DNA from 3 places in the Paenibacillus sp. FSL R5-0517 genome. Region 3 is predicted to be linked to each of the others. Evidence: riboswitches for the same ligand, from Rfam matches in the RefSeq annotation. Region 3 holds a riboswitch; each other region holds the start of a gene.
The links. Region 3 has a riboswitch for thiamine pyrophosphate ahead of MKX40_RS04495 (ECF transporter S component). Riboswitches for the same ligand answer to the same signal wherever they lie in the genome.
Positions count from the first base shown of each region.

Region 1 (3,283 bases), 520 kb from region 3:
CGATGGTCGGGATATTTTGACTAAGAATAAGTAAAGGATACAGGGCTGACTTGAGAAAAGGAACTAAATGCAGCACCATTGCAATCAGTAATCCAACCGCTGTGCCGGCCGCGAATCCGATCAGGGTTAACTGAATGGTTGCGGAGGCATGCATGCCAAGCCGATCAGCCTGGGATGCCGCTTCGCGGGCGATATCGGACGGTGCTGGCAGCATCCATTTCTCGATATGGAATAGGGAGACGGCTCCCTGCCATATCGCTATAAAGAGAATAACCGCCACGAAGGGCGGCCATACACTTTTGAAATAAGCATTCATTAGCGGTACTTCTCCGTCAGGGTATCCATGCTGAAGCCAGTAGGGCTATGGGCGATTTTGATCTGAGAGATGATGCTTGGGCTGCCAGCCTCGACGAGTACTTCGTGCATTTTGCGGACAACCTCCAGCAGTTCCTCCAGTTCCCCCTCCATCGTGGTGTCGAGCGGGTTCACCTGATATTTCAGACCAGACTGTTGAATAACTTCAATGGCGCGATCTACATAAGGATAAGAGTTCTCGCCATTTGGCGTTTTCGGAATAACCTGAATGCTAAGTAATGTGCTTGCCATGAGAGATCACGGCTCCTTTCGTGATAAATTGCATGAATTGAACCAGGTTTACACTTATCACTCCGATTGCAGTACCCTCTTCCGATCACTGTTATCTCCGGATTTCTTTAATGAATTCTAATGGAGGAAATCCGGGGATAGCATATGCTTCCGAAGGAGCTTTCTTTCAGAAAGCTTTTAGGTGAGCGCTTCGCTTCTTCAGATGGGTTCTGCACTCTTCGTTCTTGTGTAAAAAAGTTAAACTTAAGCAATTTTTATTGGGGTAAAAACGCGTTCGTATATGCTTTGCTCACGTCGACCTGTTCATCCAGCAGTTTTTTGCTAAACATCCAGTCGGTGTAGTTCTGCCATACTTCCTGTTTCTGTTCTCCCCAGCGCAGGGCGTCATCCGTGTACTTCGGACTCAGCCATTTCTGGCTTGCCAGTACCAGGTCTTTATCCAGATCAGGTACGGCCTTGATCAGAATATTCGCTGCGTCTTCGGGATGATCAATTGCGTATTGATATCCTTCTGAAGTGGCTTTCAGGAATGCTTTCACCAACTCAGGATCGTTCTGAATCGTCTGCTCGTTCGTAACGAGAACAGGCGTGTAGTAATCCAGTGCATCTGAATAATCCTTCACATATAACATGTCGATCGGTTCCCCGCGCAGTTCAGCTTCAATCCCCGTCCAGGCGTAGAAAATCCATGCGAAATCAATATCCCGTTTCACTGCGGTGAAAAAGTCGGCATCACCCATGTTAATGTTTTTCACTTTGGATACGTCGGCGCCTTCGCCTTCCATAATGGATTGCATCACGGCTTCTTCCACAGGCGAACCCCAACCACCATAGGTTTTCCCTTCAAAATCTTTCGGTGATTTGATATTCCGATCCGCCGGAGCAGCGAACCCGGATGTATTATGCTGAATAACTGCTGCGATGGAGACGAGTGGAACCCCTTGTGTACGGGCTTGAGTTACACTTTCCTGATAACTTACGCCAAATGGCACTTCATTGGAAGCAACCATCGTATCGGCGCCGCCGGCACCTGGCTGAACAATCTCCACATTCAAGCCTTCGGCCTTATAAAAACCTTGATCTACGGCCGCATACAAGCCGGTATGATTCGTATTTGGTGTCCAGTCGAGCACCACTTTAACATCCTTGAGGGCTGCGTTGTCACCTTCATTGCTGCTCTCCGTATTCGTGCTGCCGTTCTGTTCAGCCGGGGCAGCTTCTTTACCGCCACATGCGGCCACAGTCACCAGTAGTACACATAAGAGCAACAGTCCCATTGTTTTACGCCATTTCATCTGTGATTCTCTCCTTCGGTATGTCCGGCCAGTGGCACGGGTACTCCTTGGCTTCATATCCAAGCTTCTTGCATAAATCGGCAGATTTATACCAGCTATGATCCGGATAACGTCACTTTTTTTAGCTCTCTGGCTATATAAAAGAACATTAAAAAAAGCGCCCCGTAATCCGGGACGCGTGCAGGCGTTAGAGAGGTGGCGTTCAGCCATAGGGCTGTGCCATTTCGATATACTCCGATTCCTACGCTGGCATGATCCAGATCAGGTCTAAGGGTTAGTATCTTGGTGGGATACACTCTCAGCCGGCCAATTCCGACTCCCCTGGGAAACTATGAAGTTACGGGCATTACTAGGTGTAATTATAGGCCAGAGGCCCAGTCGTGTCCAGTCAGGAACTGGATGGGAACGGATTTCCGGTCATCGTCTATTTGCTTCTAAGCCGCTTCGGTGATTAGTTTTTGATCGTTTGGCCTTGAGCCGAGCAGCTTGATTCATTTAAACAACATAATTTAGGTACAAAAGGAGATAGTACTGCTATACCAATAAATACTTTTACATAAAAATGGGGGAGTACTGAATGATCCTTAAAACCATAATCGCAATGATTCTGTGTTATAGTGCCTACGTTTTCTTCACAGCCTACCTTTTATTTTTGGTTCCGTCTCCATCTGCTATTGAAAATACGGATATGCAAAAATCGTTAACAAGAGGAAGTACAACAGATCGCGTAATGCTCCTGGAGGACGGCTTTCAATCGGGTCAGGTGAGAATCCAGACCATTCGAGAGGCAAAAACAAGCATCGACCTGGCCTATTACTCCATTCAAAAAGGAAAAACATCTCAGCTTTTTTTTGCTGCTTTATTCGATGCGGCTGATCGGGGTGTTCAAGTTCGAATCATTTTAGACGGGATTTTTCACAGCATGCGCGGAGAATTGCGTGATATTCCAGATGCCATTGCAGCTCATCCCAATGTCGAATTAAGATATTATGAACCACTCCACCTATTTATGCCATGGACATGGCATAATCGTCTGCATGACAAGATCCTTCTTGTCGACAACACATATGGAATCATTGGCGGCCAAAATATTGGTGATAAATATATGGCATTGCAACCCCCAAAAGACTATGTTTTTGATCGGGATGTCCTTGTTTACAATGCAAACGATAATACGAACAGCACGGTTGTTGAAATGAAACAATATCTAGATCAGTTATGGAACCATCCATTCACCAAACCAGAAAAACATGCAAAACGTCAGCATCATGCAAAAGGGTTAAAAGAGCTGGCTCAGCTGGCTGATTTATATCAAAAAGCCCAGGCTCAGAGTGATCCTTTTGTGAAAGTGTTGCCCAAGGAATGGGTTCGAGGAGCGCTTC
Region 1 is NZ_CP150235.1:477,753-481,035, forward strand. Features, by position in the region: gene MKX40_RS02280 (ABC transporter permease) at 1-316, opposite strand, end outside; gene MKX40_RS02285 (MTH1187 family thiamine-binding protein) at 316-606, opposite strand; gene MKX40_RS02290 (ABC transporter substrate-binding protein) at 861-1,901, opposite strand; TPP riboswitch at 2,122-2,234, opposite strand; gene MKX40_RS02295 (phospholipase D family protein) at 2,479-3,283, shown strand, end outside.
Region 1: it holds a riboswitch for thiamine pyrophosphate, as region 3 does, so the genes downstream of both, MKX40_RS02290 (ABC transporter substrate-binding protein) here and MKX40_RS04495 (ECF transporter S component) in region 3, are expected to answer to the same signal.

Region 2 (3,283 bases), 290 kb from region 3:
TGTGTAAATTACAGGGGATTAAGTCTTATAAAAAGGAAAATTTTACACGTTGGCCTATTTCAATTTTGGCTCTTTTTGGTTTACAGATGAGACCGTTTCTCATATAATTTATGTAACCAAGTTTCATGTGATGAAACATGAGGAGGGCATTATGCCATGGAAGATCGCAAGTTAACCGTCCGGGCTGTGGAACGGGCGCTGGATATATTATTATGTTTTACCACACGCAGTGATCTGGGACTCACCGAGATTGCAAGCCAGATCGGCCTGCACAAAAGTACAGTGCACCGCTTGATGGCTACACTGGAGGATCGAGGATTCGTAATCCGCGATGCAGCAACAGAGAAGTATCGACTTGGCATCCGAATCTGGGAGCTGTCGGCTCATATGTCCCGTAGTGATGATCCCGCTATTCTGCTGCTGCCTGCGATGGAGCGACTGAGAGATCGATTGGGGGAGACCGTGAGTCTGTACCTGCGTGATGGCAGTGAACGGATTCGGATTCAGGCGGTGCAAAGTGATCAGGCGATTCGCCGAGTCGCTCCCGTTGGTGTTAGACTCCCGCTGTCTGTGGGCGCTTCCAGCAAAGTCTTGATGGCGTTTGCCACGGACGAGGATCGTGAGGAGCTGATGAACGGGCCGGAGTGGCCGGTGTTTATTGACCCTGCGGTGTATTTGGCGCAAATGGGAGATATCCGGGATAACGGATATGCGACGAGTTATGAGGAGCGTGAGCCGGGAGCTGCAGCGGTATCTGTACCGATTATGGATCGCCGAGGCAATATTGCAGCTGCTCTCTCGGTCTCAGGGCCTGTCAGCCGACTTTCGCAGGAGACTTTGCACGAATACGCACCTGTGCTAAAGGAAGCTGCTACGCAGATGGGGCTCATGTTATCCTGATATTGATGTAAGGTTTTTCTCCAATTGGGTTGGTGTTCTGGAATATAAAGGTTGTTTTTATGTTCCGGTTGCGCTACTCTGTAATGGACGGCCCATCGGGGTCAGCTTCATTGAATATGAACAGCGGCTTATGAATGCCGCAACTTTTAACGTTACTGGGGGAGTCCGAATTGTCCGGACTGAGACGGAATCGCATGAGATTCCGGACCCTTTGCACCTGATCTGGATCATACCAGCGTAGGGAAGTAATCGGCGATATGACCACAACCACCACATGTGTGACTCTTGCAGGACTCCGTTATGGAGCTGCAACCAGGAGCATTATTGGTGATGGACATTAAAGTCGGTTCCTTCGGGGGCCGGCTTTTTTTATATACAGTGGACGGGCGAGATAACACACATTCCATGGACTTTTTTTTCAATAACCTGCAAAAGTGGGCTTGGAGAGAGCAATCATTATAGATCCATGATCTGTGGTAACCTCCGTTCTGTTGTTATCTGTACATGAATAATGTCTCCCCCTTGGTCTGGTGTAGGATCGCTCTTTCTTCTCTGCGCTCTGCATGATTTGGGACAGGTGCGTAAGCGAGCTGATGGCGATGCCAACCAAACCTAGTGAACGAACACGGAGGAGGAGACGAGCAAACATGAGTACAGGAAATCAAACGGGACAACAAGCGATGGAACAGGAACATAACGATCAGCAGGTGGAAAAGGAAACAGGAGCGGCCGGACGGGTTCAGCCCTTTCCGGGCAGCCGCAAAGTCTACATTCAGGGCTCACGGCCGGACATAGCTGTACCGGAGCGTGAGATAGCCCTTCATGACACCAATACTCCCCAAGGGGTGGAGCATAACGAACCGCTGCGTGTCTATGATACGAGCGGCCCCATGACTGATCCCGAATTCCAGATGGATATTCGGAAGGGATTACCCGCACTCCGAAATCATTGGATTATGGAACGCGGTGATGTTGAAGCATATGAGGGCAGAGCCGTTCAACCCGAGGATAACGGACTAAAGCCCGGTGGGAGGAGAGCCGGGGCTGAAGAGTACCCTGGATTTCGGGGACAACCACTGCGTGCTCAGGCTGGGCGCTGTGTCACGCAGATGCATTACGCGAGGCAGGGAGTCATTACACCAGAGATGGAGTATGCCGCTATCCGTGAAGGGGTGGAACCGGAGTTCGTGCGGCAGGAGCTGGCGAGTGGACGGGCGATTCTGCCATCCAACATCAATCACCCGGAGAGTGAGCCAATGTTGATCGGTCGTCATTTTCACGTGAAGATCAATGCCAACATAGGCAACTCTGCCGTATCTTCCTCCATCGAGGAAGAGGTCGAGAAAATGACCTGGGCTGTGCGCTGGGGATCGGATACGGTGATGGATCTCTCGACAGGCAAAAACATTCATACGACACGGGAATGGATCATCCGCAATTCACCTGTACCAATTGGTACGGTGCCGCTGTATCAAGCGCTGGAGAAGGTGAATGGCGAAGCGGAAGCGCTGACCTGGGAATTGTACCGAGACACGCTCATTGAGCAGGCAGAGCAGGGCGTGGACTACTTTACGATTCATGCAGGTGTGCTGCTGCGTTATATCCCCATGACCGCCAAGCGGATGACAGGCATTGTATCCCGGGGCGGGTCCATTATGGCAGCGTGGTGTCTTGCGCATCATCAGGAGAATTTTTTGTACACCCATTTCGAAGAAATCTGCGAGATTATGAAAAAGTATGATGTGGCGTTTTCGCTGGGAGATGGACTTCGTCCAGGCAGTATCTACGATGCGAATGACGAAGCTCAGATGGCGGAACTGGCTACGCTTGGGGAACTGACGCAGATCGCATGGAAACATGATGTGCAGGTGATGATCGAAGGCCCGGGGCATGTACCGATGCACAAGATCAAGGAGAATGTGGACCTGCAGATGGAGATATGCCAAGAGGCACCGTTCTACACACTTGGGCCACTGACGACCGATATTGCCCCGGGATACGATCACATTACGTCCGCCATTGGTGCGGCTATGATTGGCTGGTTTGGCACGTCCATGCTCTGTTACGTCACGCCAAAAGAACATCTGGGCTTGCCCAACAAGGATGATGTACGGGAAGGGGTTATTGCCTACAAGATCGCAGCTCATGCTGCCGATCTGGCGAAAGGTCATCCACGTGCTCAGCGCCGGGATGATGCATTGTCCAAGGCGCGCTTCGAGTTCCGCTGGCGGGATCAGTTTAACCTTTCACTCGACCCGGAACGGGCATTATCTTACCATGATGAGACGCTGCCGGCAGAAGGGGCCAAAGAAGCTCATTTCTGCTCGATGTGCGGACCGAAGTTCTGCAGCATGCGTATTACGCAGGACATTCGTGCCTTTGC
Region 2 is NZ_CP150235.1:705,993-709,275, forward strand. Features, by position in the region: gene MKX40_RS03315 (IclR family transcriptional regulator) at 157-900, shown strand; TPP riboswitch at 1,048-1,161, shown strand; gene thiC (phosphomethylpyrimidine synthase ThiC) at 1,581-3,283, shown strand, end outside.
Region 2: it holds a riboswitch for thiamine pyrophosphate, as region 3 does, so the genes downstream of both, thiC (phosphomethylpyrimidine synthase ThiC) here and MKX40_RS04495 (ECF transporter S component) in region 3, are expected to answer to the same signal.

Region 3 (3,283 bases):
CTCTCCTGCTCATGCTCTTCCCACACGCCTGGATACCAGATTCCATAATCCCTCAACTTGCTCCGTTCATCCGTGAATACCTGCTGTGCTGGCCCATCCGCCACAATCTTTCCTTCAGGTGATAAGACAATGATGCGGTCGACCATATCTACAATCTCGTTTATTTTGTGTTCAACGATGATGATCGTTTTATCACTGGCGATCCGTTTGACGGTATCCCACACCTGGGAAGTCCCCTCATCATCTAACAGTGCCGTGGGTTCATCCAAAAACAATACCTCCGGGTCCATGGCAAGCATCGAGGCAATCGCAAGACGTTGCTTCATCCCCTGAGACATGGACTGGATCAATACACGGTTCTGTTCCAAGGATAACCCCACTTGTTTCAGATAATATTTAATCAGAGCAGGCATCTCTTCACGCGGAATACTTCGGTTTTCCAGAACAAATGCGATCTCTTCATCCGTAAAGGACATGCAGAACTGGGTATCCGGATCTTGAAAGACCACTCCTGCTTTGACGGGAACCTGAATATCATCACATTTCATCGGAATTTCAACCGAACGAGGTATCAGACCGCTCAAGATTTGTAATAACGTCGATTTACCGGAGCCACTTGGTCCAAGCAGCAGCACTTTCTCCCCTTGACGCACAGAAAGAGACAAGCCTTGAAATACCAAGGCTTTCTCTCCCGGGAACTTGCATCTTAGATTCGTCACACTTACCGCCTGCGAATTCCCCTCTCCGCTCATCTAATCCAACGCCTCATAATCCTGTTTGGATACCGGTCTGAGTGAACGTGTTACACCAGTCAGTTCCAAAGCTTTGGCGAGATAATAAGCAAACACTCCTGCAATCAGGATGCTTCCGATGAAGCGGAAACCGATGAATAACGTATAATTCCAGGCCGAGAGTGAATCGATATAGCCATACTGATAATCCAGCAAAAGCGAGGCCGCTGCGGCTCCAATGGCTGCAAGACAAGTGACAAACAGATTGGTTTTACGATACAGGAATGCTGCGAAGAAGATCTCGGCTCCCAATCCTTGCAACAGACCATACACCAGTGTGGACATGCCCCATTCACTGCCCAGAAAAGCACTTACCGTTGAAGCCGCAACCTCGGCCAAGATAGCCACGCCTGGTTTACGAATGATGACAAATGCAAACGTGCCCGCCATAAACCACATGCCGTAGATCATCTGCTCCGCATGAACGCCGAATGGTTTCATCAAGTCATACGTAGGTCCCCATATCTTGTAAATCACCCCAAACACCACTGCGATTACGATGGTTACCAGAATATCCGTTAATTTCAATCGTTTGTTGCCTGTTGTTGTTGCCATGTTCTCTACGTCCTTCCTCTGTCCCCTGTGGGGTTGTAAATGTGTGTGTTCAAAAAGACTGGTTGAACAACCTCTAAAAATAAACAAAAAAAGCCTCCCCGGTTCCGGGCAGGCCTAACACGCAGTATACAATCCTCACAATGATGTACTGGGTGGATGTCGAAAATACGGAATATCAACCATTCCTCTCCGCCCTGGCAGATACACCACCACAGTTCAAAAAGGTCTGTTGTTCATCCACGTTCATTCCTACACTTCACCCTTACATATTGCAAATCCATGTTCTCTACGCTGGCATTACCCAGATCAGATGTACGGTCAGCGGCACAAGGCCACTCTCTCAGCCCAACTTCATTGAGCTCCCGGTTCACTTATTTCATTGCTTCTAATGTACATCAGATGGGTATTTGTGGCAATCCCCAGAAGTATCACCATGCTTCATTTGGGGTAAATGAACAGGGGATATCTATTGTACACTTTCCATAATATGAAACATTTAGGTTATGTAGTCCGTCTGAAATACTAGAAGGGAGATTGATAGTAATGAAAATGTATAACTCTGCTTGGCAGCTCAAAACATGGAAAATGATCCTTGCCGCTTCGATACTTACCGCAGGTACGGCACCTGCCTTACTCTCATCCACTGTGGCGGAAGCCGCGGCAACTGAACCTAAACCGACAGCTTATATTAACAATGTTCAAGCTCAATATGAAGTTGTCATCCGGCAGGGGACCATGTACGTGGCATTGACTGAGCTTCAATTCCTCGGCAACTATACGTTTGGCTACAATAACAAAACAAAAGAGATCAGCATTAGCACAGGCAGCGATAATTATGTCCTTAAACCTAACAGCAAGACAATGAAGAAAAATGACCAAAATGCAACTTTGTCTTCCGCCCCGATTCTGGTGAATGGTAAAGCGATGCTTCCGCTCCGTGCCATTGGTGAGGCTTTTGGTACGAAGGTGCAGTGGAATCAGAAGGCCAAGGAAGCCTACATTTACACTACCGATGCTACGATTGTAAAAGAATATAACAGTTCTGATCTGACTATGGCGCGCGAAGCCGCACTTCATCTGCCACGCTTCTCTGAACTCGGACAAACACGTCTGGATATTCGCAACCCTCTGGGTCCGGTGGATTCCTCCATTAAATACATTTTTGAACAAGGCAAAAAAGATCGTTTCTTCGTTGTGGAGGATAACGATCTGGTCAGTTATTATGTTCTTAAAAATGGAAGTGCACTGCTGCAATGGCAGGCCAACATCAGCAATAATGAAGGAACTATCGGTGACCTGTTCTTTATTAAAACCAAAGCCGTTGCTGAAGCAGGAACTCGTCCTTCCGTAGCAGGTCAAACACTCGTATCATTCAAGTACTCCCGCATGCTTGAAGAAACCTCATATGAGGTCATAAACAAGTTGGGCTCCACGGATAGCGGTTCCGTTGCCCCCGAGCATGGCAAAGTCATCGTTGAGGTTCCGGGAGAGAAATAATTTGAGCCTCCACAATGAAACATTACTCAGCAGAACTATACTATGGTGACATCTGCATTACAAAGAGCGTTCCTCAAAGTCAGTGTGACAATGACCTTGGGACGCTCTTTTTTAGCGTTATATTCCGGCTTACTTCCAAATTAAGTGGAGCTTATATTTTTAACAACTCCAGCGATTGAGTCTCTCGTTTAATATTGGACATTGCCGGATTGACTGGTTTTACCTGAAGCAAATCCCTTGAACAGGGTTGGCACTTTGGAATAGCGGGTATTCGTAATTTTCCCTTGAGATACACTGCTATCTGTACGCATAATAGCATCTTTCACATTGGAAATATTGGAGTTATCCAGCGTCATGTTAACTGCGAAGGTCGTTCCACCATTTTGACGTACCAGCTTACCGATATCATCTGCACGAAAATTTTTGATGTTAATCGTTCC
Region 3 is NZ_CP150235.1:994,827-998,109, reverse strand. Features, by position in the region: gene MKX40_RS04500 (ABC transporter ATP-binding protein) at 1-752, opposite strand, end outside; gene MKX40_RS04495 (ECF transporter S component) at 753-1,346, opposite strand; TPP riboswitch at 1,613-1,723, opposite strand; gene MKX40_RS04490 (copper amine oxidase N-terminal domain-containing protein) at 1,890-2,843, shown strand; gene MKX40_RS04485 (pectate lyase) at 3,032-3,283, opposite strand, start outside.